3 regions of the Aerococcus urinae genome follow, and region 3 is predicted to be linked to each of the others. Evidence: predicted binding sites of a transcription regulator. Region 3 holds the regulator's gene; each other region holds the start of a gene.
What was found. The regulator Rex, encoded in region 3, represses fermentation and respiration genes when NADH is low (regulators of the CRP and FNR family bind a similar motif). The targets are predictions, from matches to a motif close to TTGTGAANTANTTCACAA.

Region 1 (10,887 bases), 230 kb from region 3:
CTTTTGACCACCAGAGAGTTGGCTTGGATAAGAATCCCGCTTGTCCCACATATTTACGCGCTTGAGTAGACGCTCTGCGCGCTCATAGGCCTCCTCTTTAGTCTTTCCAATCACCTTAATTGGCGCCAAGGTCACATTCTCCATGACAGTCATATGCGGATACAATTCAAAGTGTTGGAAGACCATACCAAAGTCACGGCGAATTTGGCGGATGTTGGTTTTAGGATCAGCAATATCTTCGCCATCACAAAAGAGATGACCACTAGAAATTTCTTCCAGGCCATTAATACAACGCAAGAGGGTCGACTTTCCTGACCCAGATGGCCCAATCAAGGTGACCACCTCCCCTTCAGCAATGCTAAGGTTAATATCTTTTAGGGCATGAAAATCACCGTAATACTTTTCCACATCTTTAAATTCAATGATCATTTTTCTCACTCCAATCTTGCGATAATCGAATATGTTATATTTTCTAACATATTTGTTATGGTTGTTTATATTTTACGTATTTACTTCTGAATTGTCAAACTATTTTACATAGAAATTTAAGGGTTCTTTATTATTTATTAATAAAATAAGTTATTAGCTAATTATTTCCATAAACCCGATGTTTATGTGTTACTTTTTTTAACAATTTCAAACTAAAAAAGAGTGTAAAAAAAGACCGCATGTTAGCTTGCGGTCTTCTCAATGAAGTCTAATCCTTTAATCTTTAAACAGCTTTGATTCTTTGACTAAGATCCTCAATACCTGTTGGCCGGCCATAATAATCTCATAGAGGGGGCGCACATCTTCCGATACCCGACCTAAAGTTCTTAAATAAATTTCTCCATCGCCAGCTAAGCATAGGTGGAAATAACCTGTGTGAACTCGGTTGAGCCGGTTAATTTCATCTAAGGCCTCACCCCGTTGGTTATAGTCCTTCACATAGGCTAGCTTACTGTAGGTAATTTGATAATCCACCGCCGGGTCTTCCTTACCGTCGATAATGATGGCTACAGGGATGACCTCCCTATCCGGCAGCTGCATTCCCATCCGGAAGAGCTTCTGTCCACCGTCCAGGTTAGATTCTTCAACCGGAACGCCTCCTTTTAAGGCATAGCCCTTAAATTTTTCAGTAATTTTACTCATAACGACACTCCATCCTAGTCTTTTTCCTTAGTATGGCTAAGAAATTCCTAAAGTGCAAGTCATAGATCATTTGTCAGTAGCATTTTTGACCAAAAACAAAAAGCCCTTGCCAAAGCAAGAGCCTCTTGTCCTGTCATATTATATTCTTACATATGGATTGGCATGCCGAGAACGCCTTCTGCTGTATCCATTAAGCTTTCCCCGAGGGATGGGTGGCCATGGATAGTGAGGGCAATATCTTCAGCGTTCATGCCTGCTTCAATAGCTAGGCCTGCTTCAGCCATCACGTCTGAAGCACCAACGCCGACCATTTGAGCACCAACGATCACCTTGTCATCCTTAGTAGCAACTAAGCGAACGAAACCTTCTTTTTGGTTTAATGACAAAGCCCGTCCATTCCCAGCTAATGGGAACTTGGTTGCTTTCACGTCAAGCCCTTGATCTTTAGCTTCTTTTTCGGTTAAACCGTAAGAAGCAATTTCAGGGTCAGTGAAGGCTACGGAAGGCATTACCTTGTAGTCCACTGCAGCGGCTTTACCAGAAATGGCTTCCGCAGCAATTTTACCTTCGTAGGACGCTTTGTGGGCTAAAGCAGCACCAGGAACGACGTCACCAATTGCGAAGATATTCTTCACGCTGGTCCGTCCTTGGTTATCCACTTCGATTAAGCCACGGTCATTCTTCTTAACACCTAGGGCTTCTAAGCCAAGATCTTCAGTGTTAGGACGACGACCAACAGAAACTAAGACATAATCCGCTTCAATTTCGTTAGCCTTGCCGTCAATTTCATATTTAACGGTGACAGAGTCCCCGTTGTCGACAGCTTCCTTGGCCATAGCGTTAACATGGATATCCATGCCTTTAGCTTTCATGCCTTTTTCGACAACCTTAACCATATCTTTTTCAAAGTTAGGTAAGATTTGAGGAGAACCTTCTAAGATGGTGACTTGGCTACCGAGGTTAGCATAAGCTGAACCCAGTTCGGCACCAATGACCCCACCACCGATAACAACGAGTTTCTTAGGCACTTCTTTTAAGTTTAAGGCACCTGTGGAGTCAATGACACGGCCACCAAACTTAAAGCCTTTGATTTCAATTGGATGAGAACCTGTCGCAATGATTGCGTGTTTGTAGCTATAGAGTTGGTGTTCATCACCTTCACCCATCACGGTTAATTCACGTTCATTGTTGAAGAAAGCTTCCCCGCGGATAATTTCCACTTTATTTTTCTTCAATAGCATTTCTACCCCACTAGTTAGGGTTTTAACCACACTATTGTCTTTCCATTCTTGTGTTTTGGTGAAATCTAAGCTAGCTTTTGAATCCACACCAAAGACTTCTAAACCGCCATTGGCCTCGTGGTAAGCATGTCCAGCTTGGATTAAAGCCTTGGAAGGAATACAGCCAACGTTTAAGCAGACACCACCAATATATTCACGTTCAATAATGGCTACTTTTTGTCCCATTTGGGCTGCGCGGATCGCCGCAACGTATCCGCCAGGTCCAGCCCCAACAACGACTGTATCCAGTTCAATTGCCATTGCACCTACAACCATTTACTAACTACCTCCTTAAGATTCCATTAATAATAATTCAGGATCGCTAAGCAGACGACCAACTTCGTTCAAGGCTTTTTGTCCTGTTGCGCCGTCGACGATACGGTGGTCGAAGGTTAATGAAAGTTTCAATACTCGACCAACTGCTAATTCACCATTGTCGTCAACTACAGGTTGTTGCACAATTGCACCAAAGCCTAAAATGGCAACTTCTGGGTAGTTAAGAATTGGGGTGAAGTATTCCCCGCCAACTGAACCAATGTTAGAAATTGAAACAGTACCGTCTGACATATCAGCAGCCTTCAATTTTCCTTCATGGGCCTTGGCAGCTTTATCATTAATTTCATCGGCAATATCAAACATGGATTTGCGGTCTGCATTATGAACTACAGGAACGTATAATCCTTGATCAGTATCAGTAGCAATACCAATGTTGTAATATTTCTTCAATAAGAATTCTTGAGCATCATCATCAACTGAAGCGTTGAGCATTGGGTATTTCTTAACTGCAGCAATTAAAGCTTTCACTGCATATGGTAAGAAGGTTAACTTGGTATCACGTTCAGCAGCAATACCCTTGAATTTCTTACGGTGATCCCATAGTTTGGATACTTCGACATCCTTGAACAAGGTCACTTGAGGAGCAGTGTATTTAGAGGTTTCCATGGATTTAGCGATCGCTTTACGCATTGGAGTCATCTTAACGTGTTCTACATCGCCGTCTTCATGGCTTTCCTTCTTAGGTGCAGCCTTCTTAGCAGGTTCTTCGCTGGCTTTAGCACTTGTTGCTTCAGCAGCTGGAGCACTTGCGGTTGCAGCTTGTCCGTCAAAGTTATCAATGTCTTCTTTGAGAACACGGCCATTCTTACCGGTACCTGCAACTTGAGAAATATCAACGCCTTGTTCACGCGCATATTGACGTACGGAAGGCATTGCTAATACGCGTTTGTTTGGATCAGCGGTTTGTGGTACGCCACCGTTACCATTAGCTGCACCGGTTGCACCTTCATTGCCTTCGTCAGCTTTTTCAAGTTGAGCTGGAGAAGCTGGAGTTGAAGATGGTGCTGAGCCTTCGCTGTTATGTTCTGGTGAGTCGATTTCAGCAAGAACGTCACCCACATTGGCTACTTCGCCGGCAGGCACAATGATGTTCTTAATGGTACCAGCCACTGGAGCGTAAACTTCTTCTACGGATTTGTCATTTTGAATTTCAACAACCGCAGTATCTTCAGTGACTTCGTCGCCTTCACTGACTAGCCATTCAGCGATCTCACCTTCGGCCATTCCTTCACCAACATCTGGTAGGCGGAATTGGTAATATCCAGTGCTTGCATTCGCTGAAGGAGCTGAGGCTTCTTCACTAGCTGGTGCTTCAGAAGCTGCATTATCACTTTCTGGTAGGCCTTCACCTGAGAAGTCAATCAAAGGTTCACCAACGATAGCTACGTCACCTTCTTCAACGTATAGTTTTTCAATTTTACCGCTTACAGGTGAAGCGATTTCTTCAACAGATTTATCATTTTGGATTTCAACAAGAACATCTTCTTCTTGAACAGAGTCTCCGACTCCAACGTGCCAGCTAACAACTTCGCCTTCGCTCATGCCTTCACCGACGTCTGGCATATTAAAAGTATATGTCATCTTTTTTCATCATCCCTTCTTAGCTTAAGTGATTCAATAGGATTACTTATTTCTAGAAATTAACTGTGTTCTTAACTGCTTCTTTGATGTCATCAGCATTTGGCAACCAGTCATTTTCTGCTAAACCAAATGGGTAAACTGTATCAGGAGCTGATACGAATTCAATTGGTGATTCTAGAGAAAGAATGAAACGTTGAGAAATTTCAGCGATCACATTGTTACCTGCACCAGCTTCACGTTGAGCTTCTTGTACCATGACAACACGGCCGGTTTTTTCAACAGATTTACCAATGGTTTCATAGTCAACTGGTGAAATCGTCCGTAAGTCAATGACTTCAACAGAAATATTTTCTTTTTCTAATTCTTCCGCAGCCTTAAGCGCTTCACGAACCATGTAACCGTAAGCGATCACAGTGACGTCAGAACCTTCACGTGCCACATTGGCTACGCCTAGAGGAATGGTATATTCTTCTTCAGGAACTTCTTCACGGAATGAGCGGTATAACTTCATGTGTTCAAGGAATAAGACTGGGTCATTGTCACGAATGGCTGAAGCAAGTAAACCTTTAGCTTCATAAGGACTTGATGGAACAACCACTTTCATCCCTGGGGTTTGAACAAAAATACCTTCTACTGAGTCCGCGTGCATTTCAGGTGTATGAACCCCACCACCAAATGGTGAACGCACGGTAATTGGGAAGTTACGGGTTGCTCCATAACGGAAGCGGTAACGTGACATTTGTCCAGCTAAGGAGTCCATCACTTCAAATACGAAAGCGAAGAATTGGATTTCCATGATAGGACGGAAACCTTGGAGACAAAGTCCGATTGCCATACCACCAATACCTGATTCAGATAGAGGCGTATCACTTACACGGTCTTCACCATATTTATCATATAAACCTTTAGAAGCACGGAACACACCACCGTTTTTACCTACGTCTTCACCGAAAAGTAAAATTTTATCGTCACGAGCCATTTCTTGGTCTAACGTTGCAGTGATGGCTTCTACCATTGTTTTTCCAGTTCTCTTGGCCATCCTTATTCACTCTCCTTCGCTTCATATTTTTCAATTTGTTCTTTAATGTTTTGTCCTGGTTCTTCGAACATGTTCTTCAAGAAGTCAGAAACTTTTTGCTTAGGCGCAGCTTCAGCTTTCTTGATGGCTGCTTGAACTTCTTCTTTAACGCTTTCGACATAGTCGCTTTCAGTTTGTTCGTCCCATAAACCTTTTTCTTCTAGATATGCACGGAAACGAATCAGTGGTTCACGACTGGTCCAGCTTTGGATATCTTCATCGGTACGATAAATCTTAGGATCGTCACCGGAAGTGGAGTGAGCGCCGAGGCGGTTGGTAATGGTTTCAATTAAGACTGGTCCGTTACCTGCTGCAGCCCATTCACGTGCTTGTTTAGCAACTGCATAAACTGCTAAGGCATCGTTACCGTCCACTTGAACACCTGGCATACCAGCTGCAACGGCTTTTTGTGCTAAGGATTTAGCCGCTGATTGTTTTTGACGTGGGGTGGAAATCGCAAAACCATTGTTTTGAATGAAGAAAACAATTGGTGCTTTATAGCGACCAGCATAGTTCCAAGCTTCATATGAGTCCCCTTGACTTGAACCACCATCACCGGTGTAGGTGTAGGTGACATTCTTAGAGCCATTTAGTTTTTGACCAACAGCATTACCCATACCTTGGATAAGTTGAGCCCCAATAATAATTTGTGGAGGCATTGCATGGAAGTCTTCTGGATAATTATTTCCTTCGACGTGTCCACGAGACCAATGGAAGGCCTTGTCTACTGGTAATCCCTTAGCCACTAATTGTGGAATATCACGGTAACCTGGGAATAGCCAGTCATCTTGTTCAAAGGCATAGGAGCTAGCCATTTGGGAAGCTTCTTGTCCATAAGTTGGCGCATAGAAACCTAAACGTCCTTGGCGAGCAAGTGCCATTGAGCGTTCGTGTAAGGTTCTTGAAAAGACCATCCGTTTCATTATTTCTACAAGTTGGTCGTCAGTTAAATCTGGCATAATGTCAGGGTTAACGACTTTCCCTTCCTCGTCTAGTATACGAACCATTTGGAACTGTTCGTCAATACCAGCAAGTTGTGCTTGATAATCTACTGGTTGTTTTGCCATCTGTACACATTCCTTTCTGTAAAGAAAATATTTTGCCATGCCTTGGCATTGGCTTATTCACCCTTCACTTCACTAATTTATCATGGAAAGGAAGCGAATTCAAACAATTGAGGCCCAAATCCTAACTTTCTATATTAGAACAGTTGCTTTATTTGTGTAAACGTTAACATGTACGCCCTGATTGCTTTCCTAAAAGTCTGGCTAAAGTACTTATATAAAGCCATTTTCAAAAATAATACAGGTGTTTGCAACTGTTATAACACTGTTATAGTTCGATCAGGAAAGCGCTTACCTTGTGAAAATTTTATTAATTAAGGGATACATTTATTGTTCTGATTCGATGATTTATGGCCTTAAAAAACGGCGAGATCCTTTTGACTTATTTGCTGTAATTTGAGAAAATGAATTAAAATATAAGATAATTAATGGAGGATAAGCTGTATGTACTTAATGGATGACATAACCCGTGATGGTAATCCAGTTTTACACCGTGAAGCAGACACCATCACTTTTCCCTTAAATGAAACGCAAAAACAAGCCGCTCACGATATGATGGAATACCTGTATAATAGTCAAGATGAAGAAAAGGGCCCTGAACTTGGTCTCCGCGCTGGTGTTGGTCTCGCCGCCCCTCAAGTAGGCATCGGCGAAAAGATGATTGCCCTTTTGGTTCCTAATATCGAAGATCCTGATTCCGATGAAGAGATTATCTTAGAAGGGGTTATGGTCAATCCAAAGATCATTAGTCATTCCGTAGAAAAAGTCTGCCTCAGAGAGGGCGAAGGCTGCCTCTCAGTCGATGATGACGTGTCCGGCTATGTGCCCCGCTACGCTCGAATCACCATCACTTACGATGATTTAGAAGGCAATCACTTTAAGAAACGTTTCAAGGGCTATCCTGCTATCGTCTTGCAACACGAAATCGACCACCTCGACGGTCACCTCTACTATGAAAGAATTAATAAAAACGATCCCTACTCCTTAGGTGAGCACACCTATCTTTTAGGTGACGAGTTTTAAGCCTTGATCCCCTGATCAAGAAAAAAAGGACCTAGCTAGCAGCCATTTCCTGGCTTAGAGCTAAGTCCTTTTTCTTATGGATTCAATTCTTGAGCAATTTGAGCAAAAATTCCAGCAGCAATCATCATTTTATCGGCTTGAGGTAAGGTTTTTGCCCCCTTTTGACTGATGATGGTGACGGCATTGTCTTCACTAGAGAAACCGATAGCTTGTTGACTCACGTCATTAGCTACAATCATATCGATGCCCTTGGCAGCTAATTTCTTCTTGGCATAGTCGAGCACGTGGTTGGTTTCAGCGGCAAAGCCTACCAAGAAAGTCCCTTCCTGGGAAAGGCTCTTGAGAATATCAGGATTCTCTACCAGGTTAATTTGCAAGTGGTCCTGGTCAGTGTCTTTATTTTTCTTGATCTTCTCGGGGCTAGGCGTCTCGACCCGATAGTCTGAAACCGCTGCCGCCATGATAATGATATCACTAGCCTCGTTCAGTTCGTGCATGACTTGGTAGAGCTGGCGAGCGTCTTTGACCTGACGGGTTTGAATGGCAGGGAGATGGGGCAAATCTCGGGCCGTTGGGGTCATCACTAAAGTGACTTCGGCTCCTAAGAGTAAAGCCACATGGGCTAAGGCCAAGCCCATTTTCCCTGAGGAATGGTTACCAATAAAGCGTACGGGATCAATAGCTTCTTGAGTACCTCCAGCGGATACGGCGATCTTCTTCCCTTTAAAGGGGCTGGTCTTAAGGATATTCTTTACTTGACCATTGAAGGCCTTGTCCAAAGCCACTAAAGCTTTAATTGCTTGCAAGACCTCAATGGGTTCAGGCATCCTCCCTTTCCCTTCATAGCCTTCCGCCAAAAAGCCACTAGCCGGTTCGATAACAATATCTCCGCCTTTTCTTATGTTGTTAACATTATTAACCGTAGCCAGATTTTCCCACATTTTACTATTCATGGCTGGAACAAAAATCCGCGGACAATCCATGGCTAATAAGGTAGCAGTTGCCTCATTATCCCCTAAACCCAAGCTCGCCTTGGCTAGGGTGTTAGCGGTAGCTGGGAGGACAACCACCAGGTCAGCCCAGTCAGCTAAATGAATGTGACCGATACTTTCAGGATAATCTCCCTGGTCAGTTAGGACGGGGTACTTGGTTAAGACCTCGAAAGTAAAGGGGCGGACAAATTGTTCAGCTGCCTCAGTCATCACTACCCTGACTTCAGCGCCGGACTTGATCAATAGACGCACAAAGTCTGGCGCCTTGTAAGCAGCAATTCCACCGGTCACGATCACAACGATTTGTTTATTTTCTAACACCTTAATCTCCTATCCTTTGGCAATCTCTCTTACCACTGTTTCCATTTCCTCCACTTCAATTACCCGTTCAGGCCGGCTGTCCGCTTCAAGGATGGCTTGGATTGCTTGGGGATAGTCCAAACCATTGGCCGCTTGCACTGCCTCTAAGAGTTCTAAGTCACTTAAATGACTGTCGCCCTTATCGATTGATTCCAAAACGGCAGCGGGGAATTTAAAGGGACTGGCGGTCGATACCACAATACTTTCCCCCGCTAACTGGTCCTTCACCTTGCCTAGGCAGGCGGAAGCCACGGCCGTATGGGGATCCATGAGGTAGTGGTCCTCTTGGTAAACGCGCTTAATTTCTGCTCTAGTTTCAGCTTCATCACTATAGGCTCCAATAAAGCTATCAAAGGCCGCTTGCACTTCTTGACCTAATTGGTAGTGACCTTCATCCTGTAATGCAGCCATCAAGTCTTTGACCGCTTGACTATCCTGACCCACGGCGTAATACAAGAGCCGTTCCAGGTTACTGGAGACCAAAATATCCATCGAAGGAGAGATGGTCAATTTAAAAGGACGACGGCGGTCATAAGTCCCGCTATTGAAGAAGTCATAGAGGACGGTATTGTCGTTTGAGGCACAGACTAAGCGGTCAATCGGTAGGCCCATTTGCTTAGCATAGTAGCCAGCCAATATATTTCCAAAATTCCCGGTTGGCACCGTAAAGTTGACCAAGTCCCCTGCTTGAATCGCGCCCTGTTTCAGTAATTGCCCATAGGCATAGAAATAGTAAACCACTTGAGGGAACAAGCGACCGATATTCATGGAATTAGCAGAAGAAAATTGGCTATGGTTGGCTTGAAGTTCCGCTGCTAAGTCCTTATCATTGAAAAGCTCCTTGACCTTACTTTGAGCGTCATCAAAGTTTCCTTTGACCCCAAAGACATAGGTGTTGTCTCCTTTTTGGGTCAGCATTTGTTTTTCCTGAATGCTGGAAACCCCGCCCTTAGGATAGAAGACAATGATCTTAGTCCCAGTCACGTCTTCAAAACCAGCCATAGCGGCCTTACCGGTGTCTCCTGAAGTCGCGGTTAAAATGATAATTTCTTCATCGCGACCCAAGACTTTTTGGGCAGCCTTCATTAAGTGAGGGAGTAAGGATAAGGCCATGTCCTTAAAGGCAATCGTCGGCCCATGGAAAAGTTCCAAGAGATAATGATCGGATAAACCAACTACCGGTGCAATGCGGTCATCATCAAATTTTTCATCATAGGCGGCTTGGATACAGGTCTGTAAAATGTCCTCAGGAAAATCATCAAAATAGAGGCTTAAAATTTGAAAGGCTAGTTCCTGGTAGGACAACTTGCTCATCGTCTCCCAATCCCCTTGATAATGAGGAATCGATTTAGGAACATAAAGCCCCCCATCAGGCGCTAGGCCTTGCAAAATTGCCTCTGTTGACCGAACAGAAAGCTGACTATTTCTCGTACTGGTGTATAACATGGATAACCTCCTAGGTAAGCAGATATTATTGCCGTTATTTTACCATACTTAGGCCTTGAGTTGGTCCACTAGGGATTAAAAACTAGAAGTCCTTCTTTTATTCTCTAGACAAGCAAAAAGCGAATTACAAGAAATATTTTTCAAAAACACTACAACTCTTGGCCTTTTTATGGTTAAATAGAAATTGAAAAACTATGGATTCTTGATCTATTATGGCCCTTTGTGCTATAATTGAGTAGTTTTTAGGAATTCAAAGAATTCATAAAAGTAATAATCAGGAGGTAGAATGATGAAATTTGTAGCAAAAACGCGTGATGCTGCAGGAACATCCGCTTCAAAGGCTTTACGCCGTGAAGACTTAGTTCCAGGTGTCGTGTATGCTAGTGACCTAGACCCTATCAAAATTTCAATGGAACGCCCAGACGTGGAAAAAATTGAACGTGACTTAGGGACTAACTCAGTTTTCGAATTAGAAATTGAAGGACAAGGAAGCCGTACCGTTTTCTTACGTGAAATTTCTCGCGCAGCTATTAAGCCAATCGTTTATAACATTAGCTTACAAGCAATCAAGAAAGGTGAAAAACTTGAGGTTAACG
Region 2 (10,887 bases), 980 kb from region 3:
GCAATTTGATAAACCATTTGACTAGTGCAAGTATACTCCCTATTCTGCGGATGAAAATATCCTGATAATTCTTTATCCACAATAGCCTGTAATTCTGCCATCAAATTATCAACGTAAATCATACTTCTTTTATTCTCATAATCAGGGAAAATAGGCGTTATTTTTGCTAGCTTGACAAGCTTTGGAAAATTCCCCTTCGAGCCTGGTCCATAAACCATGGGGGGTCGAACAATGGCGACTTTAAACTGATCGTCTTCTAAATCTCGTAAACCTGCTTCTGCTTGTAATTTACTATCCCCATAGAAATTATCAGAATTGGTTGGCGTATCTCGGGTAATCTTACTTACCTTAGAACCAAAAACGATGATAGAACTCATAAAGACAAAATGACCGACGCCCTCTGCTTTTGCTTTCTTGGCTGCTTCAATGGTTAGGTCCCGATTAACTTCATAATATAAGTCTTCCAATTTAGGATCCGAGGAATTATGAGCGATACCTGCCACATGCAGGATGGCATCATAGTTCGACCAGTCACTTTGTCGCCAGGTGCCGTCTCTGAGACTCTCTTTAACTACTTCATAGTCTTCCGACCACTGTGCCAACCATTTTTCAAATTGGTTACCGATATAAGAATGTTTTCCCGTAACTAGGATTTTCTTCATTTATCTTCTTCCTCCAACTCCTGCTTGGCCTTTTCGATAGCTCCGGTGCCACCTTCAACGACGCCTTCATGACGAATAACACTAACAAACGTCCCAAAGAAGCACTTGATATCCATGACTGGCCCCATATTCTCCACATACTGCCCATCTAAGCGTGCTTTCACATCAATAGGAAGTTCATCACGACCATTAATTTGCGCCCAGCCACTTAAACCGGGAAGAACATCATTGGCCCCGTATTTATCCCTCTCATCAGCCAGGTCATCCTGATTCCATAGAGCTGGACGAGGACCAATAATAGCCATCTCCCCTTTTAAGATATTAATTAGCTGGGGGAGTTCATCCAGACTAGTCTTTCTCAAGAAGGCTCCTGATTTAGTGATAAAGGCTGCTGGATCCTTTAATAAATGGGTAGGCATATCGGCCGGTGTTTCCGATAGCATGGAACGAAACTTGTAAATATAAAAAAAATCTCTATTTTTACCAATGCGCTTTTGTTTAAAGAAAACTGGGCCTTTTGAGTCCAGTTTTATCCAGAGTGCTATCAATAAAAATAGAGGAGAAAGTATGATTAGGGCAATGAGCGCTAGTATAAAATCAATAAGTCTTTTTACTTTTATATACATTACTTTCTCCTTTTTATTTACTCCGCTTCAACGTCCCGATGGACAAAAGTAGTCAACTTCTCACTTAACTTATCATCATGGCCACTGAGATCTAAACTCTCTACAAAAGATCTGATTTCTTTCAAGCTCTTATTGTGGACCTTACCCACAAAGATCTTGTCATCCACTTGGCGGTCTGTAGTCTCATCATCCAAGAGCAGGGTTTCATAGAGTTTTTCACCAGGACGCATGCCCACGTATTTGATTTCAATTTCATCTTCACTGTAACCTCTAAGGGTAATCATCTTCCGGGCCAGGTCCTTAATGTAGACTTCCTTACCCATGTTGAGGATAAATAATTCCCCGCCTTCAGCTAAGGCACTGGCTTGAATGACGAGTCGGCTAGCTTCTGGGATGGTCATGAAGTAACGTCGCATGTCCGGGTGGGTCACTGTCACCGGACCTCCAGCGGCAATTTGCTTCTTGAAGAGGGGAATCACTGACCCCCGACTACCTAAGACATTGCCGAAACGCACGGCAGAGAAGGTACATTGACTCTCTTCATTTAGCCCGGTCACAATCATTTCCGCAATCCGTTTGGTTGCCCCCATGACATTGGGGGGATTATTGGCCTTATCAGTGGATATCATGACAAAGCGTTCTACCCCGTTTTCTTCCGCCGCCCGGGCCACATTATAGGTTCCGTAGATATTATTTTTGACCGCTTCGGTCGGGTTATATTCCATCAAGGGAACATGTTTATGGGCTGCGGCGTGGTAGATAATATTGGGTTGGTAAAGTTTGATTAAGTCGTTAATGTGTTTGCGGTCTTGGATATCAGCGATAATCGGCACAATTTGAACCCCACTTTGGTTCAAGTGGTTGAGCTCACGGTCAATTAAATAAATCGAATTTTCTCCGTGGCCCAGTAAAAGTAACTTAGCGGGACCAAATTTGAGCAGTTGCCGGCAAATTTCTGAACCGATTGAACCCCCTGCCCCAGTCACCAGGATGGTCTTCCCACCAATGGTATCAATAGCCGCTTGGTCATCAAGTTCAACTTCTTCTCGACCTAAGAGGTCATTGATTTCAATGTCCCGCATAGCCACTTGCAAGTCGCCGGCCATGACCCGCTCCACTTCCGGCATTTGCTTAACTGAAACGTCTTTTTCATTGGCTAGGCGAATGACTTCTTCCACCTTTTCTGAAGGTAAGGATGGTGCGGTGATGGTAATTTGGTCCACCCGTTTGGCGTCTATGATTTGAGGGATTTGGTCAATTTGCCCCAGAACTGGATAACCTCGTAAATATACGCCCTGTTTGTTGGGGTCGTCATCGACTAAACCTACAATGGAAAAGCGGTCGCCAGCCTTAGCGAAGCTTTCAATAAATAAGTTTCCGGCATCCCCTGCCCCAACTAATAATAAGCGTGGAGCATTGGTATCACTCTTAGCTCTGACATGGTTCTTTTCGTCAACATAGGTCCTCCACAACATCCGCGCTAGTAACATAAAGGCGGTCGCAAAGAATAATAAGAGGAAACTGTAACGGTTACTTACCCGGCTGAAGACCATAGTGCCAGTGATAAAGGCTACTGCACCGGCGATAATATTAGCTAGAATAAGTTGACGGGCATCCGAAAAGTTAAAGAAACGGATGATGCCTGAAAAATTATGTTGCTTGAAGGAAAATAATAAATAGACCAGTAGATAGATGCTGGCAATAGTCGCATATTGGAATAAATTATTATGGACGTAGAACTGGATCAAATAGACCGACAAGCTTGCACTTAGCAAGACACTAAGGGCATCAGATAAGATGATCGTTGCCTGCTTCCTTCTTCGGGTTAATTTCATTCACTAAAACCTTCCATCTTTATCAATCCTTTAAATGTTGACATCTACTTAAAACAAACCCAAAAACTTCTTCTTCCGAACCGAACTCACCCCACCAATATCAATGGGATCGCCATTGACTAAGTCCCGGGCAGTCTGGTCAAAACGCTGGCTGACTTCCTTACCGAAGTTCTTTTCCACTTGATCATAGGCCGGAGCCAAGTCAAAGGGACGGCGTTTGGGGTGGTGGGCATCTGAAGCCACCACATGGATGAGATTGGCTTCAATCAGGTCCAGGGATAGTCGCTTGACTTGACGGCCTAGTTTACCGTTCAAGCTAGCCGCCGTGACTTGACCTAGAGCCCCCCTTTCCACCAAGTCTTTTAAGATCTCGGGATCCTTTTGAATGGCCTTGTTGCGCTCCGGATGAGCAATGACTGGGCGAATACCCTGAATACCTAGTTCATAGAAGACCCGGTCGGTATATTGAGGAACTCCTCCAGTGGGGAATTCAATCAAAAGGTACTTGCCAAATTCATCATAGAAACAAATCTGACCCTTTTTGATGTTATCAAGGATTTCTCCATGCAAACGCAGTTCCTGACCGGGGAAGAGTGTGAGATCTATTCCTTCCCGGTCTAAGAGAGCTTGGAAATCTTGGATAGCCTGGGCCACCTTGGTCCTAGGATTCATCCAGGACCGGTTCATGTGGTGGGGGGTGCAGACAATATGGGTCACGCCTTGAGCTTGGGCTTGCCTAGCCAGGGCTAATGAATCTTCAATTTGCTTAGGCCCGTCATCCAAACCCATTAAGATATGGCAGTGTAAATCAATCACAGGACTTTACTCCTTCTCGGTTTATTCTTCCTCGTAGTAGTAATAGTAGTCTTCGGTTCTTTCGGTCCGGTTCATAATGACTCCAAGGACATTGGTATTGACCTTGTCTAGGAGGGCTTGGCTTTCCTTGACTTCATCTTTGCTGCATTGACCATAAGGCACCACGACCACCGTTCCGTCTGCCCGAGCTGAAACTACTTGGGCATCGGTAGCTGCTAAGACTGGTGGGCAGTCCAAGACAATAATGTCAAAGACATTGCGCAATTGTTCCATTAATTCCTGCATTCGTTTGGAAGCCAAGAGCTCCGAAGGGTTAGGCGGAATCGCGCCACAGGTTAAATAGAATAAGTTAGGCACATAGGACTTCTTAATCACTTGGTGGATTTCCAGCCGGTTATCGGTCAAGAGATTAGTTAAGCCACGATCATTAAGGACACCAAAGGTCTTATGAACAGTAGGCTTACGCATATCAGCGTCCAACAAGAGAACCCGCTTATCATCACTGGCAAAGGCGGCAGCAATATTAGCCGCTAAGAAAGACTTCCCTGATGAAGGGCCTGGCGAAGTGATATTGAAGGTCTTCAGTTCCTTATCCAACATCGAGAACTGAATATTGGTCCGGATGGTCCGGAATTGTTCCGCCATAGCTGAGGTGGGATTATCAACCACCACTAAACCGGGACGGTCGGCTGGCTTTTTGATTTCTGTTTTTTTCTTTCTACCAAACATAGCTAATAACCTCCTTATACCCGTTCACGACGGCGCTCTTGCCCTTGGTCTTGGTCAGGGTGGTAAATTTGTTGTAATTCATTAGCCTGGTGGGTGACTTTCAAGTCATTTTCAGACAGTTCACTGACCCGACCTAACATGTTCCAACCGATTTCCTTGGTCAAGAAGTCAACATCCTTAACCGTGTTATCGGTAAGTTCATGGATAAAGGCGATCACCAGACCAACCCCCATGCCTAGGACTAAACCGATTAAGAGGGCTAAGCCCTTACGAGGGGAAACTGGTGTCTGAGAGGCTTGGGCCTTAGAAATAATGGACACATTATCGATATTCATCATTTTACGGATAGCCTTTTGGAAGACTTCTGCGGTAGTGTTAGCGATGGTCGCGGCACGTTCAGGGTTAGGGTCGTTGACGATAATGGAGAAGACTTGGGAATTGTTCTTACTTTCCACTGAAATCTTTTCCCGGAGTTGGTCAGGGTTTTCTTGTAAATTGAGTTGGTCAATCACTGGACTCAGGACCACTTCGTTACGAATAACATCAGAATAAGTATTAATTAATTGCAGGGAAGCGTTAATGTCCTGGTTGAGGGTATTATTTGGCCCTTTACTATCGCTTTGGTTAACTAAGATCTCGGTAGAAGACTGGTAGATAGGCGTCGCTAAGACGAAGGCGTAGCCCGCTGCTAAGAGGACTCCTACCAAACTACTGATAAAGATGACATAAATGTGTTCTTTGATGATCTGCCAGAGATCTAATAAACTAATTTCTTCTTCCATCGCTAATCAACACGACCTTTCCTAATTTATTGTTTTATGCATGGAAATAGCGCTGGATTAGAGCGCTATTTGATTACTTTCTATGATTTGAGTCTTAGAGATTTAATTCTGCTTTTAAGGCTTGGGAAGCTTGATTGATATTGGCTTCTGGAATCATTTCGTAGTAGACCCCATCAATCATTTGCCCTGAGCCCTTCAGTTGAGCCTGGTTAATCTTATTGGTCGCTCCCCGGTAGTTAGTGAAGAGATCCTTCATATCCGAAAAGGGCATATTAGTTTGGACGTTACTGCCAATGGTATTTAAGATTTCTTGGTAGTTAGGCAGGGATGATAAGGAGGCTGCTTCCTTGAGGCTGGCCAAGATCACTTGCCGTTGGCGAGCTTGGCGGCCATAGTCCCCTTCCGGATCGTCATAGCGGTTACGGACATAGGCTAGAGCAGATTCCCCATTTAAAGTCGTCGGTTGCCCTTGGATAAATTGGTGGCCATCTTCACTGAAGCTGATCGGTGGTGTTACCGTTACCCCACCTAGGACATTGATCATATCTTCCAAGCCCTGCATATTGACAGAGACATAGTAGTCAATCGGAATATCTAGCAGGTTTTGTACAGTTTCTACTGCTCCCGCTGCCCCGCCATAAGCATAAGCATGGTTGATCTTGTCTTTGTTGCCATTAGGGAGAATAGTGGTATAAGTATCCCGAGGTATGGAAAGCAAAGTGCTTTGCTCCATCTTGGGGTTTACCGTCATGACCATCATGGTATCGGACCGGCCTTGTTCCGTTCGACCCAGAGAACCGGTATCAATTCCCATTAAGAGAACCGAAAAGGCTTGATTACCTTGACTAAGGTCAACTTGGCCATTCCGCTTGGACTTGTAATCTGCCGCTTGGTACATTTGGTCAGACGTCTCTTTGACATCACTATATGCTTTAAAAGCAATCCAGCCCCCGATGCAAAGAAGGACTAGTAGAATGCCCAGCACCCAAGGCCAAATCCGCCGTCTTTTCGGTCTTTCTACTTGGGATCGATAGTCTTCCCGAGTTGAATGCCGGTCAGGTCGAGTTGATCTTTTATTATCATAATTATCTGTCATAAACTTTCTTTCCTTAAAAGTTGTTTTGCAAATTTTAATTAACTGATCACCATATATGAACACAATAAATAAGGCTGAAAATTAGTCCTATTTACCAATTTTCATAATAACACAACTTTTTTTGCAATAACATATGAAATTATTATAAAAACGTTATCATTTGGCCAAATAAAAGAGTCTTATTGGACAAATAAATTAAATAAAGGCCCAGTCTCAGACCAGGCCTTTATCGTGTTTATGTAAATTTAATTTTCAGAATTATTAACTTGTTTATTCTTTACTCTTAGCAATGGCATCCGCTACCGCTTCTTTAAGGGCATTAGAACTTAAGGTAGCACCAGAAATAGCATCAACATCAGTCGAATTAGCAGCAATCATAGCTTGGGGTAATTCAGAAAAGACTTCGTGACCTTGTTGTTCACTTTCATTGTGATTCAGAACAGTAATTTCTCTTAACTTATCTCCATCGAGAGTTACTACCACGTTCAACTCATCTCCCATCCCGGAATGACTTGTCCCCAGGTATTGGTTATCCTTTAATTGCAGGTCTTCCGTAGTCACTCCCTTTTCTAAATCACTTTGCAAGTTGACTTTATTTTCTGTTGTCGGTGTACCTGTTAGCTGACTTATCGAGTTCTCCTTTGCTTGGGCAGCATTTTCACCAGCAATCTTACCAAAAATCAGACATTCAGCGATATTCATCCCACCTTGGTACATGCCAGGGGTAATCCCACCCAGTTCACCAGCTCCGTAAAGATTAGGGATGACTTGACCATGGCTATCTAGAATTTCTGCCTTAGCGTTTCTTCGCGGTCCCCCTTGGGTATTTAACATGGTTTGGACAATCGGAATAGCGTAATATGGCCCTTCCGCATCAAAAGCAGTCATGGAGTCGGAAGAACGACCAAAGGCATAATCCTTACCTGCTTCGGCAAAATGATTGAAGTCCTTAACTGTGGCTTCTAAGACCTCACTATCAAGGTCAAGTTCTTGGGCTAATTCAGCCAGGCTATTGGCTTTTACCGCTGCTTTGGCGTAATCAACAAAGAGACCGTCAGCTTGGGTGAGTTCTTCATATTTCTTGTGGTCAAAAACAATATAAGGTCTTGTTTGACCTTGAGGAACTCGCCAAATCCCGTGGTTATAAATATGGCCGTGGCGGTTAGCTTCATCTTCCTTAAAATAACGCGTTCCATCGTCCCCAATGACTAAAATGCTGCCATGAGTCAGAGGTTGGGTACCAAAGGCATGTAAGGTCGCCCTTTCTCCAGCAGGCACATCAAAGGCCGTCCCGTGGTACATACCAAGCGACTCATAGTTAGCCATATGCCAGAGGTCAGCTCCAACTTCAAGGGCCATGGTCACCCCATGCCCTTGATTATATAAACCACCTAAGGGAGCCAGACGACTTTCGTTGAGATAGTCTTTAATCATTTGCGGATTATTTTCAAAACCACCAACAGAAAGAACTACCCCATTTTTGGCAGCAATGTTGACGGTTTGCCCTTGCCGATCGATTTGGACGCCAACAATAGCTTTCGTACTTGGGTCTTGGAGAAGATGTTGGGCAGCTGACTCGAACCAGACATCAATGGAATCAGAACGTTCTATAACTTTTTGCCGTAAAACTTTCCACAAAGCAGCGTCAAAGATTCCTTCATGGACAGTAAGGAAGTTATAGGTTTCTACCCCCTCAAATTCAGGATATTCGTAAACCGCTGACTCGAGAGGGAACTTATCAAAATGGTCCTTAATACTGTATGGTTCGACCTCTAAATAGTCACGAATATAGTCTTCCATATTGACTAGGCCATCAATATAGGTGGACTTGACTTCTTCATTTAAGTCCATCCCCGCCATCAGTTCATCATAGTACTTGTGCATAGCTTCCTTATTATCAGCCGATCCAATTAACTGGGCACAGTAGCGAGTATTACCGCCCTCATGACCATTGGGCGCAGCATCGACCAAGAGAACCTTAGCACCCGCATCGCTAGCAAAGCGAGCCGCTGTTGCACCCGCTCCACCGAAACCAAGCACAACCACATCATATTCCGCCGCATAAGTCGTTTGTTCATTCACTAACATTTTGATCTCCTTCCTTTGTTGCTTATTTATTGGTCAGCGTAAGAATACGCTTACATTTATACTTCCATCATACTCCAATTGTGAATAAAATAACAGAGTTACACTGGTAATTTATTTTCAAAAGAATGTTTTAATCAATAAAATTTCAAACAAAATAAAAAACGCTTTAAACAAGCGTTCGTAAAAAGTATTATTTAATTTATTCTTCATTACTGAAAATACTCATTATATTCATAATTGGAATGGTTACTGGATTTGCTCCACCCAAAGCTGTTACAGATGTTATATAAGACCTAATGTAAGGAAAGGCAATACTAATCATATTAATACCATATTCATTAATAATTTGGTTCTTATCGCCTTCTAATGAAGAACAATCAAAATCCGTTTCTTGACGCAAATGAAGATATAAGCCATTTTCATTATCGGATTCTTTTTCTGATAATACGATAACCATTTCTAAAGTAACGATATCGGATTGGTCATCATTTCCCAAAAAATTTGGGGTCATTTCTACATTAATCTCTGTATTAGGTTCTATAAAATAATTATTAATTGTGAATTCAGTCACTCTATTATTTATAATTCTTAAACGGCTAAACTGAGACATTCTTTTCCTCCAAGAAGTTTATCAATGTTTATATTATTCTTGCCTTTCAATGTAAAGTTATATTGTACATTATTAGTAAAAGATTCATTATTAATTACAAAATTCATATCTATTTCATCATTGGCAATATTATTTTGTTCAGTTAAGTGATTATCTATATAATCTTGAATAGTGTTAATTACCTCTTCATAACGCGATACAGGAATAGAAGTATTACAAAATTCTAATTGAGCATATTCAGAATCAGTCATACCTAGAATTTGATTCATTTCATCTAAAGTTAAACCATATGAATATCTCAAATCTAATATTTTTTCCGATAGCGGATATTGTTCACTATTCTTAATAGTTGAAATATCATTATTTATCATATCGTAAACTCCTCTCCTATAATAATTTCATTATTATTAATATCATACACGTGGTCACGTAGCTTTTGAGTATATTCAGTTAACGGCTGAGTCGGATCACTTCTCCCTTTTTCTTTGATATAAGAGTAGCAAAATATTAAATTAGGATCTTTCTCTAAAGATTGATTATCACAAGGGAAAAATAAAAATCTTAAATGTTGATAAGCCGTATCCATTCTTATTTCATACACATGTCTTACACTTATCATTTTCTTTATAATTTTTGCTCTCCTATACTCCCCGCTAACAGCATCTGGCAGCATAATTTCCCAATCTCTATCTAATGGATCATTCTTGTTAATAAAAAGATATCCCTCATTAATAAAGAGAAGCATAACATTACGGTAAATTTGAAAAAAAGTTTCTTCAAAATATTTATTGTTTTTTAGTAATTTAGGGTAGGCAACAGTAAAAATATATCCATTATCATTAAAAGTTACATCATTAAAAAACGTTTTAACAATAGGATAAATAGCTTCTACCTTTCTCATATAAGTCTCCCTTTAAACATAACTATATTTAGTATGACAAAGATATTGTTAATATACAAGATTTATGAAGTAAATTTCATATATTAACCTTATATTCCTGATATAAATTAGTAATATAACTATTCCTTTTTATCTAATAATTATTTCGGATAAGTATATCAATGAAATTAATTTTCCCTCTTTAATTAGATCGGTTTTAGCATTTAAACGCCCATATTAGCATAAAAGCTTGACAAGGTCTGCTTAAATTGAGTAGAATATAAGAGTTGTTAGTTCTCGGGGTAGCTCAGCTGGATAGAGCAACGGTCTTCTAAACCGTGGGTCGCGAGTTCGAATCTCGCTCTCGAGATAAGTGAGTGTAAAATATACACTCAGACAAGTTAAAAAAGCTGGTAGATGCACTCTGCCAGCTTTTTTCTATATTTTTATTTTAAGAGACTTATGATAATAAAAATATTATTTTGGTAATTAACTTTGAGCAGTAGTGGCGCTTTGAAAGTTGGGTCTTAGCCATGAATAAGCAAGCGATGTGAAATACGGATAGTAGGCGCTAGCCGTACTAGCCGTTTGAAGCTCGCTAGGTGAGGGATCTTAGCCCGAACCGATGCCATGGCTTTTAAAGACCCAAACTTCAAAAGCAGAACGTATGCTCGAAATTTTTTATTCAGTTTTAGGTAGTGGAAGATAGTCAGGCTTATAGCCCATAATTTGATAGGATTCGCTATCTTTATCAAATTCAAAC
Region 3 (10,887 bases):
CTTTGAGTCAGCAGATCGATTTGGATAAGTCTACTTTGACTTATGGCTTAGACCAGGAGCTTGATTTAGCGATATCCGATTCGGAGTGGATTGACCAAATGGTGGCTCTAGAGCGGGCAGCTTATGATGGGCATCAGATGTGGTCCAAGAAGGATATCTATAATGATATGCTTTACCATCCGTCAACTTTTTACCTACAAGCCTTTAAGGAAAAAGAACTGCTGGCCTTTGTAGGTTGTCGGCGGGACAAAGAATCGATTCATATTTCGAATTTGGCCGTACTACCCAGCTACCAGTCCTTGGGGATTGGGTCCAAGCTCTTAGACTTGGTCAAACACTTAGCCCCTGATTTGGAACGCCATGCGATTACCTTAGAAGTTCGTTTATCCAATGAAGGTGCTCAGAAATTTTATTTACGAGAGGGGTTTAAGGCAACGGGGAAGATGGAGCGTTACTATCGTGATAACCACGAAGATGCCCTCACTCTGACTTGGCAAGATGATGCCCATCAGGTTGCCCAAGAAGATGAAGCAAATCATAGTCTACCACCGACCCGAGGCCAAGCTCATCCCCAGGATTAGTCAGCAGGCGCTGGCTTTTTACCAGGAGGCCTTTGAGCAGATGCCCCATATCGCTCTAGATTGGTTGGAACGGGGCTTAGCCAGTCCACGGCTCTATTTATTCCTCTTGCTAGATGAAAAGCAAGTCGTCTTAGCAGCAGCCACTTTTCAATTATTGGCAGATGAAGGGGAATTATTGCATTTTGCAGTCAGCCCCCATAGACGTCGGCAGGGCTTGGGGGCCTTACTTTTGACTCAAGCCCTGGTCCACTTAGAAGAACAAGGCTTAGCCCGTTGTTTCTTAGAAGTCCGTGCCCACAACATCCCTGCTCAGGCCTTGTATGAGAGTCAGTGTTTCAAGTGTATTGACCAACGCAAAAACTATTACCAAGATAATCATGAAGATGCAAAAGTTTATTTATGGGAGAGATCGACCAGTGACAACAATATTGGGAATTGAATCAAGCTGTGACGAAACCGGTGCAGCGATCGTTATTGATGGCAAAGAGATGAAGTGTAATGTCGTTGCCACACAAATTAAAAGTCATATGCGTTTTGGTGGAGTAGTTCCAGAGATTGCTAGCCGCCACCATGTCGAGCAAATTACTCAGGTGATTGATTATGCCATGAAGGAAGCGGACGTGACCTGGCCAGAGATCGATGCTGTGGCGGTTACCAAGGGCCCTGGCTTAGTGGGCTCTTTACTGATTGGGATTACCGCCGCTAAGACGCTAGCCTTTGCCCATGACAAGCCCTTAATTGGGGTTAACCATATGGCTGGTCATATCTATGCCAATAATATTTCTGACCAAATGGTTTTCCCATTGCTGGCCTTAGTGGTCAGTGGGGGACATACGGAATTAGTCTATATGAAAGAAGATGGCCACTATCAAAAAATCGGCGATACCCGTGATGACGCTGTGGGGGAAGCCTATGATAAGGTCGGCCGTATCCTGGGAGTGCCTTATCCTGGGGGCAAACGCATGGATGAAATGGCTCAAGAGGGTCAGGCTATTTATGACTATCCCCGCCCCATGATCAATGAGGATAATTTTGATTTTTCCTATAGCGGCCTTAAATCAGCGGTTATTAACCATGCCCATAATGCAGAACAAAAGGGGGAAGAATTGAATCCCAATGATGTGGCAGCTAGTTTCCAAGCGGCTGCCGTGGAGGTCTTAGTGACTAAAACTATGCGGGCCATTGCTGCTTATCCGGTCAAACAATTAGTTGTTGCGGGCGGCGTGGCTGCCAATTCTTCACTCAGAAAAGAGTTAGAGAGTCACTTGGCTAAAGAACATCCTGAAGTGCGCCTCTCCTACCCACCATTAAGTTTATGTGGGGATAATGGTGCCATGATTGCAGCGGCTGCCTACCCGCAATACCAAAAGGGCGACTTTGTCGGCTTAGACTTGGATGCCAACCCAGGTCTAGACTTAGGTGATGAAAATTAGTTGCCTTTAAGCGAAGGCCAATTGAGTTTCAGGGAAAGCTTGAGGAGGAAAGATGGTATTAATTGGTTTAGAAGTCACTTTTATCATTGACCAAGCTTATACTTTGAAGGATAAGCGCCGGATCGTCAAAAGTATGGTGGAGCGGGCCCAACAGCGAGAAAAGGTGACTGCTGCTGAAATTGCTGACTTAGACCTAGTCAACCAAGCGGTGGTCGCTTTTGGCCTAGTTTCTAATTCATACAGCAAGAGCCGGCAGCGCCTGCTGAACTATCTCGAAAAAATTGAAAGCTGGTATCCCATTGAAGTCATTCATACCGAATGGCTAGAAGCTTAAAAAGAAAAGGTATGCTAACAGACGGACTAGTCTTGAGTCCTGGTGTGGGCATACCTTTTTTATGTCTATTGGTTAAAATTTTCCAACTGACTTTGCACAAGTTCCCATTCCTTAAAGAGCTCTTCCTGTTGGGCTTGTGTGTCTTTAAGAGATTGGTCGAGTTGGTTTAATTCATAGTAATTTTGTAAAATATCAGGATCAGTCATTTTTTCCTGGATCTCTGCTATTTCTTCATCTAAGCCTTCAATACTTGCTTCAATTTTTTTGCTTTGTCGTTGGAGTTTTCTTTCTTCCTTTTGGCGTTCCTTACGATTTTGATAGGCTTGGGCGGACTGGCTGGGTGCTGACTTTTCTTCAGTAAGACTGGCTTGATTTTCTTTGTTTTCTTCTTCTAGCCGCGCTTCCTGCTCGGCTTTTTTATTGAGATAATAATCATAATCGCCCAGGTAGAGGGTGGAACCCTCTGGACTGATTTCAAGCACTTGGGTAGCAATCCGATTAATAAAGTAGCGGTCGTGGCTAACAAAGAGCAAGGTTCCATCATAGGCAATCAGGGCATTTTCGAGAATTTCCTTAGAATCAATATCCAAGTGGTTGGTCGGTTCGTCAAGGACTAAGAAATTATCATGGTTAAAGGAGAGTTTGGCTAGGGCAAGCCGGGCCTTCTCTCCTCCGCTCAACATAGCTACCGATTTTTCCACGTCTTGTCCGGAAAAGAGGAAAGACCCCAGGATGGTACGAATGTTTTCCTCGTTAATGGTCGGATGGTCATCCCAAAGTTCGTGGAGGACATCCTTATTGCTGTGGAGTTTGGCTAATTCTTGGTCATAGTAGCCAATGGTCACATTTGCCCCATAGTGAATTTCCCCTTTGATGGCGGGAATTTCTTGGATAATGGTTTTTAAGAGGGTAGATTTACCCACGCCGTTGGGTCCCACCACTGCAATAGCTTGTTGCTTTCTAATATCCATCTCAATCGGATAGGAAAGTAAGTGATCATCGTAACCAATGCCTAAGTGGTCGGCGGTAAGGACCACGTTACCACTGGCTTTGTCCGTTAGAAATTGAATATGGGGACTTTTTTCGTCCTGTTTAGGCTTTTCAATTTTGGGCATCTTTTCGAGTTGCTTACGCCGACTCTGGGCCATCTTGGTGGTCGAAGCTCGGACCAGGTTACGCGCTACATAGTCTTCTAACTTGGCAATTTTCTTTTGTTGCTTATCATAGGCCTTTTGCCAGCTTTCGAGGCGAACAGCCTTTTCTTTGAGGTAGAAGGAATAATTCCCCTTATAATATTCCATACTGTGTCCGGTCATTTCATAGGTCTCGTTGGTGACATGGTCTAGGAAATAACGGTCGTGGCTAACAATTAATAGGGCTCCAGGATAAGAAGGCAAGTAGTCTTCAAGCCATGTCAGGGTTTCAATGTCTAAGTGGTTGGTGGGTTCGTCGAGGATAAGAATATCGCGTTTTTCGAGGAGGACCTTGGCCAGGGCTAGCCGAGTCCGTTGACCACCAGATAATTGGTTGATGGGTTTGTCGTAATCTGACTCAGGAAATTGAAAGCCGTGGAGGACCATGCGAATCTCGGAATCATACCCATAGGCATTACTTTGGTTGACTTCTTCTTGTAATTGGTCATAGCGTTTGAGGGCCTCTTGGTAGGATGCTTCATCATGGGCATCGGCCAAGTCTTGAGCGGCTTGCTCAGCATGGTGGATGAGGGCGATGGATTCTTTAAAAACCGACCGCATTTCTTCATAAATTGTCCGTTGACTGTTTTCAATGGCGGCATGTTGGTCCATGTAGGCAATGGTCTTGCCCTTGGCCCGGGTGACTTGCCCTTGGTCAGGTTCTTCAATGCCCGCTAACATTTTAAGTAGGGTGGATTTACCGGTACCGTTTCGCCCGACTAAGGCAGTACGACTATTATCTTGGATGGTCATTTGGACATCTTGGAAAAGAATATCGGAGCCAAAACGTCGCATGAGTTTTGATCCTTGTAGTACAATCATTGGATCCTTTCCTCCTAAATCGTTTATTATTGTCTTCACTAGTGTATCATATTTTATCGGCAGATATTTTTTGACTTTGTGAACTTTCCCTTAGAAAAGGTCGGGGTTATTCACAAAGTTTTAAAATTAATAAAAATTAGCCGAAAAGATTTATGTGATTTTTCACAAAGTTCTTTTCATTTTATGATTTAGGTGATAAAATGTATTTGATATCTTGTGAAAAGGAGTGGAAACATGAAGGAAATTCCACGTGCAACGGCTAGGCGGTTACCGCTTTATTACCGTTACTTGCATAATTTTAAGAACATGGGTAAGACACGGATTTCTTCCAGTGAACTCAGTGACGCGATCAAAGTGGATAGTGCCACTATTCGTCGGGATTTCTCACATTTTGGTGCCCTAGGGAAGCGTGGTTATGGTTATGATGTTGAAGCTCTATTGGACTTCTTTAGTCGCCAACTCTACCAAGACCGCCTCACCACAGTGGCTTTAATCGGGGTCGGTAATTTAGGGAACGCCTTATTAAATTATAACTTTAAACGAACCAATAATATCCGGATTGGGGCGGCCTTTGATATTAATCCTGAGATTGTAGGAACCGTCCATAGTGGGGTACCGGTTTACCCAATGAGTGAATTAAAGGAACGGATTCAAGAAATGGAAATTCTGATTGCTATTATGACTGTTCCGGAAAAAGTCGCCCAAGATACCGTGAGTGAATTAGGTGAAGCCGGTATACAAGGCATCTTGAACTTTACTCCGGTGGTTTTAGATGTTCCTGAAGATATTCATGTCCAAAACGTCGATTTAGCCAATGAGCTGCAAACCCTGATTTACTATATCGGTAATCGCAATGGTAACAATAAAAAGAAAAATTCGTCGAACTAGCAAAAGTTAGCAGGACCTAACTTGAAGATTAGGTCTAACTTTTGTCAGTGATAAAGTCCTCTTAATTGAGGGCTTTTTTTCTTGTCATCAATAGTAAAAATCAAAGAATAAAGAGTTTAATCTAACTCAATTTCCTAACTTTAATGTCATATACTTTTTAAATGATATTTTATACTTTTAAAGTGATAAAAAGAAAAAAGGTCAAAAAAAGTCAACGAATTACTTGATTTATATCTGGAAATGTTTTACTATAAATAGTGTAAGTTAGCAGTCGGAGATGATGAGTGCTAACAAATCATTAAAAGTGTTATTAATTAGGTTATTAATTAGTATGTTAAATTTGGAGGGATATTTTAAATGTTAAAGCCGTTAAATGAACGTGTGATTATTCAAGTCCAAGAAGAGGAAGAAAAAACTGCTTCTGGCATCGTTTTACCATCTGCTGCTAAAGAAAAACCTCAAGTAGGTCAAGTGGTAGCTGTTGCTGATGCTACTGATGACTACACCCCTCAAGTTAAAGTGGGCGACCAAGTTATTTTTGAAAAATATGCAGTAAGCGAAATCCGCTATGAAGGGGAAGATTACCTCATCATTAAAGAAAAAGATTTAACTGCTGTAGTTGAATAATCATTGACTGAACTTCGACAATCAACATAAAAAATAATTGAATTCTCGATCATGCTTAGATTTAGAATAGGAGATAGATAGAATGGCCAAAGATATTAAATATTCAAGTGATGCAAGACAATCTTTAGTAGAAGGTATTGATAAATTAGCTAATACCGTGAAAGTGACCTTAGGACCTAAGGGACGTAACGTTGTCTTAGAACGTAGCTATGGCTCTCCATTAATCACCAATGATGGGGTGACCATTGCTAAAGACGTTGAATTAGAAGATCACTTTGAAAATATGGGAGCTAAATTAGTTTCTGAAGTCGCTTCTAAGACCAATGATGTTGCTGGTGACGGTACCACTACTGCTACCATCCTAACTCAAGCCCTCGTCCATGAAGGTTTCAAAAACGTGACAGCAGGGGCAAATCCTGTGGGCATTCGTCGTGGGATGGATCAAGCTATCCGCAAGGCAGTAGAAGCTTTGAAAGAAATTTCTGTTCCAGTGAATGCTAAAGAATCCATTGCTAACGTTGCGGCAATTTCTTCCGGCGACCAAGAAGTCGGTCAATTAATTGCTGACGCTATGGAAAAAGTAGGACAAGATGGTGTCATTACCATTGAAGAATCACAATCAATGGACACTGCCCTAGACGTTGTTGAAGGGATGCAATTTGACCGTGGTTACCTCTCCCAATACTTTGTAACCGACAATGACAAGATGGAAGCTGTTCTCGATGATCCTTACATCCTCCTCACTGATAAGAAGATTTCTAATATCCAAGATATCCTTCCATTATTAGAACAAATCGTACAACAAGGTAAATCTTTATTATTAGTGGCTGACGATGTTGAAGGGGAAGCTCTTCCTACCTTAGTCTTGAACAAGATTCGTGGGACTTTCAATGTAGTAGCTGTGAAGGCTCCAGGCTTTGGTGACCGTCGTAAAGAACAATTAGAAGACTTAGCTGTTCTTACTGGTGGGACAGTCATTACTGAAGACTTAGGTCTTGAATTGAAAGACACCAGCATTGATCAATTAGGTCAAGCTGCCCGCGTAACCATTACTAAAGACGATACCACCATTGTTGAAGGTAAGGGTAACAAGGAACAATTGGAACAACGTGTGGCTCATATCAGAAAACAAATTGAAGAAACTACTTCTGACTATGACCGCGAAAAATTACAAGAACGTCTGGCTAAATTAGCTGGCGGAGTTGCTGTTGTTCGTGTAGGTGCAGCCACCGAATCCGAACAAAAAGAACGTAAATTACGTATCGAAGATGCTTTAAACGCTACTCGTGCTGCGGTTGAAGAAGGTATCGTCGCTGGTGGTGGGACTGCCTTCATGAATATCCAAGACAAGGTGAAAGAAGTCGTTGACTCCTTAGAAGGTGACGAACAAACTGGTGCAGACATCGTGGTTCGTGCCCTCGAAACCCCACTACGTCAAATTGCTGAAAATGCTGGGCTAGAAGGTTCTGTCATTGTAGAACACATTCATGATAAAGACCAAGGTGTTGGTTACAACGCTGCTAGCGGTGAATGGGTAGACATGATTTCTGATGGTGTGGTTGACCCAACCAAGGTTTCACGTTCTGCTTTACAAAATGCAGGCTCAGTAGCTGGTTTGATTTTAACGACTGAAGCAGTAGTTGCTGACCATCCAGAAGAAAATGCAGGAAATGATGCAGCTGCAGGAGCAGGCGCACCAGGCATGTATTAATAAAAATGCTGAATAGAATAAAGACTTTAAAGAGCTTGGGTTGTCCCAAGCTCTTTTTATTAAAAAAGTAAGCTCAGCAAGGGAAAATTTCCTTAGTCAGAGCTTACTTTTTCTCTTTATACTTCTTTACCAAATATTATCTAAGATTAAGGTTTGAGTCCGATCAGGCCCAACGGATACCGTGGCAATAGGAGCCCCCACGATTTCACTGATGCGACGAACATAGGTCTTAGCATTTTCAGGGAGTTGGTCAAAGTCTTGGCAGCCAGTAATGTCTTCTTCCCAGCCAGGTAAACTTTCATAGATGGGTTGGCATTGAGCCAGGTAGCGCAAGTTAGCGGGGTAGGATTTGGATACTTGGCCATTAGGTGTTTGGTAACCCACACAGACCTTGATTTCATCCAGGCCAGTTAAGACGTCTAAACAGTTCAAGGAAAGCTTGGTTAAACCAGAAACCCGGCGAGCATGGGCAGTCACTACCCCGTCGAACCAACCTACCCGGCGGGGGCGTCCAGTAGTGGTACCATATTCATGGCCAACTTCACGGATGCGGTCCCCAATAGCATCATGCAATTCAGTTGGGAAGGGACCGTCACCTACCCGAGAGGTATAGGCCTTCATCACTCCGATAACCGTATTGATTTTGCTTGGGCCAATCCCACAACCGACTGTAGCACCACCGGCAATGGGGTTAGAGGAAGTTACGAAGGGATAGGTCCCGTGATCAATATCCAGTAAGACCCCTTGAGCCCCTTCAAAAAGAATATTTTTCCCTTGGTCATAGACGTCATTCATCAATAATGAAGTATCCGTGACATATTTTTTCAATTCTTGGCCATATGCCAGATATTCTTGGTAGATGGTGTCGTAGTCTAATGGTTCTTGGTCATATACCTTGGTTAGGAGTTCGTTCTTGACTTGAATTTGTACAGATAACCTTTCCGCGAAAGTTTCAGGGTCAATGAGGTCAGCCATCCGGATGCCATTACGGGCAATCTTATCCATATAGGCAGGGCCAATCCCCTTTTGGGTAGTACCGATCTTATTGTCGCCTTTACGTTCTTCATCCAAGCGGTCGATCAGTTGATGGTAGGGCAAGATCACTTGGGCCCGTTCAGAGATGCGGAGGTTTTCACAAGAGATTCCTGCTTGGCGCAAATAGGCCAATTCTTCAAGTAAAGATTTAGGGTTAACAACCACGCCATTTCCGATCACACTCAGCTTATCTTCTGAAAAAATTCCTGAGGGAACGAGGTGGAGCTTAAAAGTTTGCTGGTTGAATTGGATAGTGTGGCCAGCATTATCTCCGCCTTGGTAACGGGCAATAATATCGGCTTGGCTACTGAGGTAATCGGTGATTTTCCCTTTCCCTTCGTCGCCCCATTGAGTACCTACAACAACAACTGATGGCATATGACTTCTCCTTTATCTATTCGATCTTAATAATGTCTTCATCATGTTAGCTTGTGGCTTAACACCCAAAATATTATACCGCAATTTTTTTTGAAGAAAACCTTTTTTTAGGCCATGACCTTTTTAATCATAAAAAAAGTCCTTGCCTGCCCTAAAAAAATAGCATACATTTATAAAGTACAGAGTGCGACGGATGCACCAAAGATCGATAGAGCTACGCATACTATATCTGTAACTCGCTACGCTTCGAACAGCTATAGCAACTGGAGCTAAAGAGCAAAAATTCTTGAAAAGAATTTCTTGCACTTTAGTGAAGTGGAGATCGATCTGCATCTGGAGCACGTTTTTACAGAGTGCGACAAGCGCACTAAAGAGCAAGACCATTGGAAGAAAAAGGCGTAAAAATTCTCAGAGAGAATTTGTCGCCATTTTCTGAAATGGACGCTTGCTCTGCGCTTGGAGCATGTTTGGTAAGGATGTGAGGAAGGATCAGGGAGGGAGATTCCTTGGAGGAAAAGATGATAAGATCAGCTTGCTGATCGTTCAACTTTTCTGAAAGGACATCCCCTCACCCTTCCGAACTCAACTAACAGAGTGCGATAAAGAGCAAGACAGTCTAACTGTCAGAAAAGGAGTCAAAGCTGATGATTAATCGCTATACCCGTAAAGAAATGAGACAATTGTGGTCGGATGAGAACAAATATCAATCGTGGTTGGAAGTTGAAATTTTAGCTGTTGAAGCTTGGGCTGAATTAGGGGAGATTCCTAAAGAAGATGCCCAGGCTATTCGTCAAAAGGCCAGCTTTGATGTCGACCGTATTTTAGCCATTGAAGCTGAAACCAAGCATGATGTGGTGGCTTTTACCCGCTGTGTCTCAGAGTCTTTGGGTGAAGAGAAGAAATGGGTTCATTATGGGCTAACTTCTACTGATGTAGTGGATACGGCCTATGGCTACCAATTAAAGCAAGTCAATGACCTCCTCCGCCAAGACTTAGATGATTTCTTAGCGATTCTTAAAAAACAAGCTCTCAAATATAAAAATACCCTCTGCATGGGACGGACTCATGGGGTCCATGCTGAGCCAACAACTTTTGGTTTAAAAGTGGCCCGTTGGTATAGTGAATTTAAGCGTCATCGTGAGCGTTTTGAACATGCGGCTAAGGGCGTCGAAGCGGGAAAAATTTCTGGTGCAGTGGGGACTTTTGCTAATGTTCCCACCCAAGTGGAAGCCTATGTTTGTGAACATTTAGGGATTCGTGCCCAAGAGATTTCGACCCAGGTCTTGCCACGTGACTTGCATGCAGAATATATTGCAGTCTTAGCCCTAATTGCAACCGGAGTAGAAAATATGGCGACTGAAATCCGCCACTTACAAAAGTCAGAGGTCAGAGAAGTGGAAGAATACTTTGCTGCCGGACAAAAAGGTTCTAGCGCCATGCCCCATAAGCGCAACCCCATCGGTAGTGAGAATGTCACTGGGCTGGCCCGGGTGATCCGAGGACATGTAGTGACTGCTATGGAAGATGTCAGTCTCTGGCATGAACGGGATATTTCCCATTCTTCAGCCGAGCGGATTATTTTGCCCGATACCACCATCTTAGTGGACTATATCCTTCATCGTTTCGGTAATATCTTAGCTAATCTGACGATTTTTTCAGAAAACATGAAGCGTAATATGCAGGCCACTCACAATTTGATCTTCTCCCAACGGGTCTTATTAAAATTAATTGATGCCGGTCTTTCCCGGGAGGCAGCCTATGATTTAGTCCAACCCCTAACCGCTAAGTCTTGGGACCAGGGCCTTGATTTTAAAGCTTTAGTCGAAAATAATGAAAAGATTCGTCAGTACCTTGACCAAGCAGCTATTGATGATGCCTTTGATCC

Region 1: pdhA (pyruvate dehydrogenase (acetyl-transferring) E1 component subunit alpha) is a predicted target of Rex. The motif match lies at 6,626-6,643, and genes of this name have one in related genera.
Region 2: AWM73_RS05435 (FAD-binding protein) is a predicted target of Rex. The motif match lies at 8,713-8,730, and genes of this name have one in related genera.

Annotation. Positions count from the first base shown of each region.
Region 1 covers NZ_CP014161.1:425,979-436,865, reverse strand. The annotation lists gene AWM73_RS01955 (amino acid ABC transporter ATP-binding protein) at 1-429, opposite strand, end outside; gene AWM73_RS01950 (hypothetical protein) at 706-1,131, opposite strand; gene lpdA (dihydrolipoyl dehydrogenase) at 1,278-2,687, opposite strand; gene AWM73_RS01940 (dihydrolipoyllysine-residue acetyltransferase) at 2,703-4,328, opposite strand; gene AWM73_RS01935 (alpha-ketoacid dehydrogenase subunit beta) at 4,381-5,367, opposite strand; gene pdhA (pyruvate dehydrogenase (acetyl-transferring) E1 component subunit alpha) at 5,370-6,473, opposite strand; gene def (peptide deformylase) at 6,915-7,493, shown strand; gene coaBC (bifunctional phosphopantothenoylcysteine decarboxylase/phosphopantothenate--cysteine ligase CoaBC) at 7,568-8,806, opposite strand; gene thrC (threonine synthase) at 8,816-10,291, opposite strand; gene AWM73_RS01910 (50S ribosomal protein L25) at 10,581-10,887, shown strand, end outside.
Region 2 covers NZ_CP014161.1:1,181,949-1,192,835, forward strand. The annotation lists gene AWM73_RS05400 (NAD-dependent epimerase/dehydratase family protein) at 1-662, opposite strand, end outside; gene AWM73_RS05405 (sugar transferase) at 659-1,288, opposite strand; gene AWM73_RS05410 (polysaccharide biosynthesis protein) at 1,306-3,123, opposite strand; gene AWM73_RS05415 (tyrosine-protein phosphatase) at 3,172-3,939, opposite strand; gene AWM73_RS05420 (CpsD/CapB family tyrosine-protein kinase) at 3,961-4,668, opposite strand; gene AWM73_RS05425 (YveK family protein) at 4,683-5,450, opposite strand; gene AWM73_RS05430 (LCP family glycopolymer transferase) at 5,545-6,546, opposite strand; gene AWM73_RS05435 (FAD-binding protein) at 6,817-8,634, opposite strand; gene AWM73_RS05440 (protein-export chaperone SecB) at 8,834-9,244, opposite strand; gene AWM73_RS05445 (hypothetical protein) at 9,223-9,615, opposite strand; gene AWM73_RS05450 (hypothetical protein) at 9,612-10,145, opposite strand; tRNA gene AWM73_RS05455 (tRNA-Arg) at 10,421-10,494, shown strand; gene hflX (GTPase HflX) at 10,806-10,887, opposite strand, start outside.
Region 3 covers NZ_CP014161.1:191,773-202,659, forward strand. The annotation lists gene rimI (ribosomal protein S18-alanine N-acetyltransferase) at 1-581, shown strand, start outside; gene rimI (ribosomal protein S18-alanine N-acetyltransferase) at 526-1,020, shown strand; gene tsaD (tRNA (adenosine(37)-N6)-threonylcarbamoyltransferase complex transferase subunit TsaD) at 998-2,014, shown strand; gene AWM73_RS00895 (DUF503 domain-containing protein) at 2,067-2,348, shown strand; gene AWM73_RS00900 (ABC-F family ATP-binding cassette domain-containing protein) at 2,414-4,363, opposite strand; gene AWM73_RS00905 (redox-sensing transcriptional repressor Rex) at 4,598-5,251, shown strand; gene AWM73_RS00910 (co-chaperone GroES) at 5,609-5,878, shown strand; gene groL (chaperonin GroEL) at 5,961-7,589, shown strand; gene AWM73_RS00920 (adenylosuccinate synthase) at 7,716-9,002, opposite strand; gene purB (adenylosuccinate lyase) at 9,647-10,887, shown strand, end outside.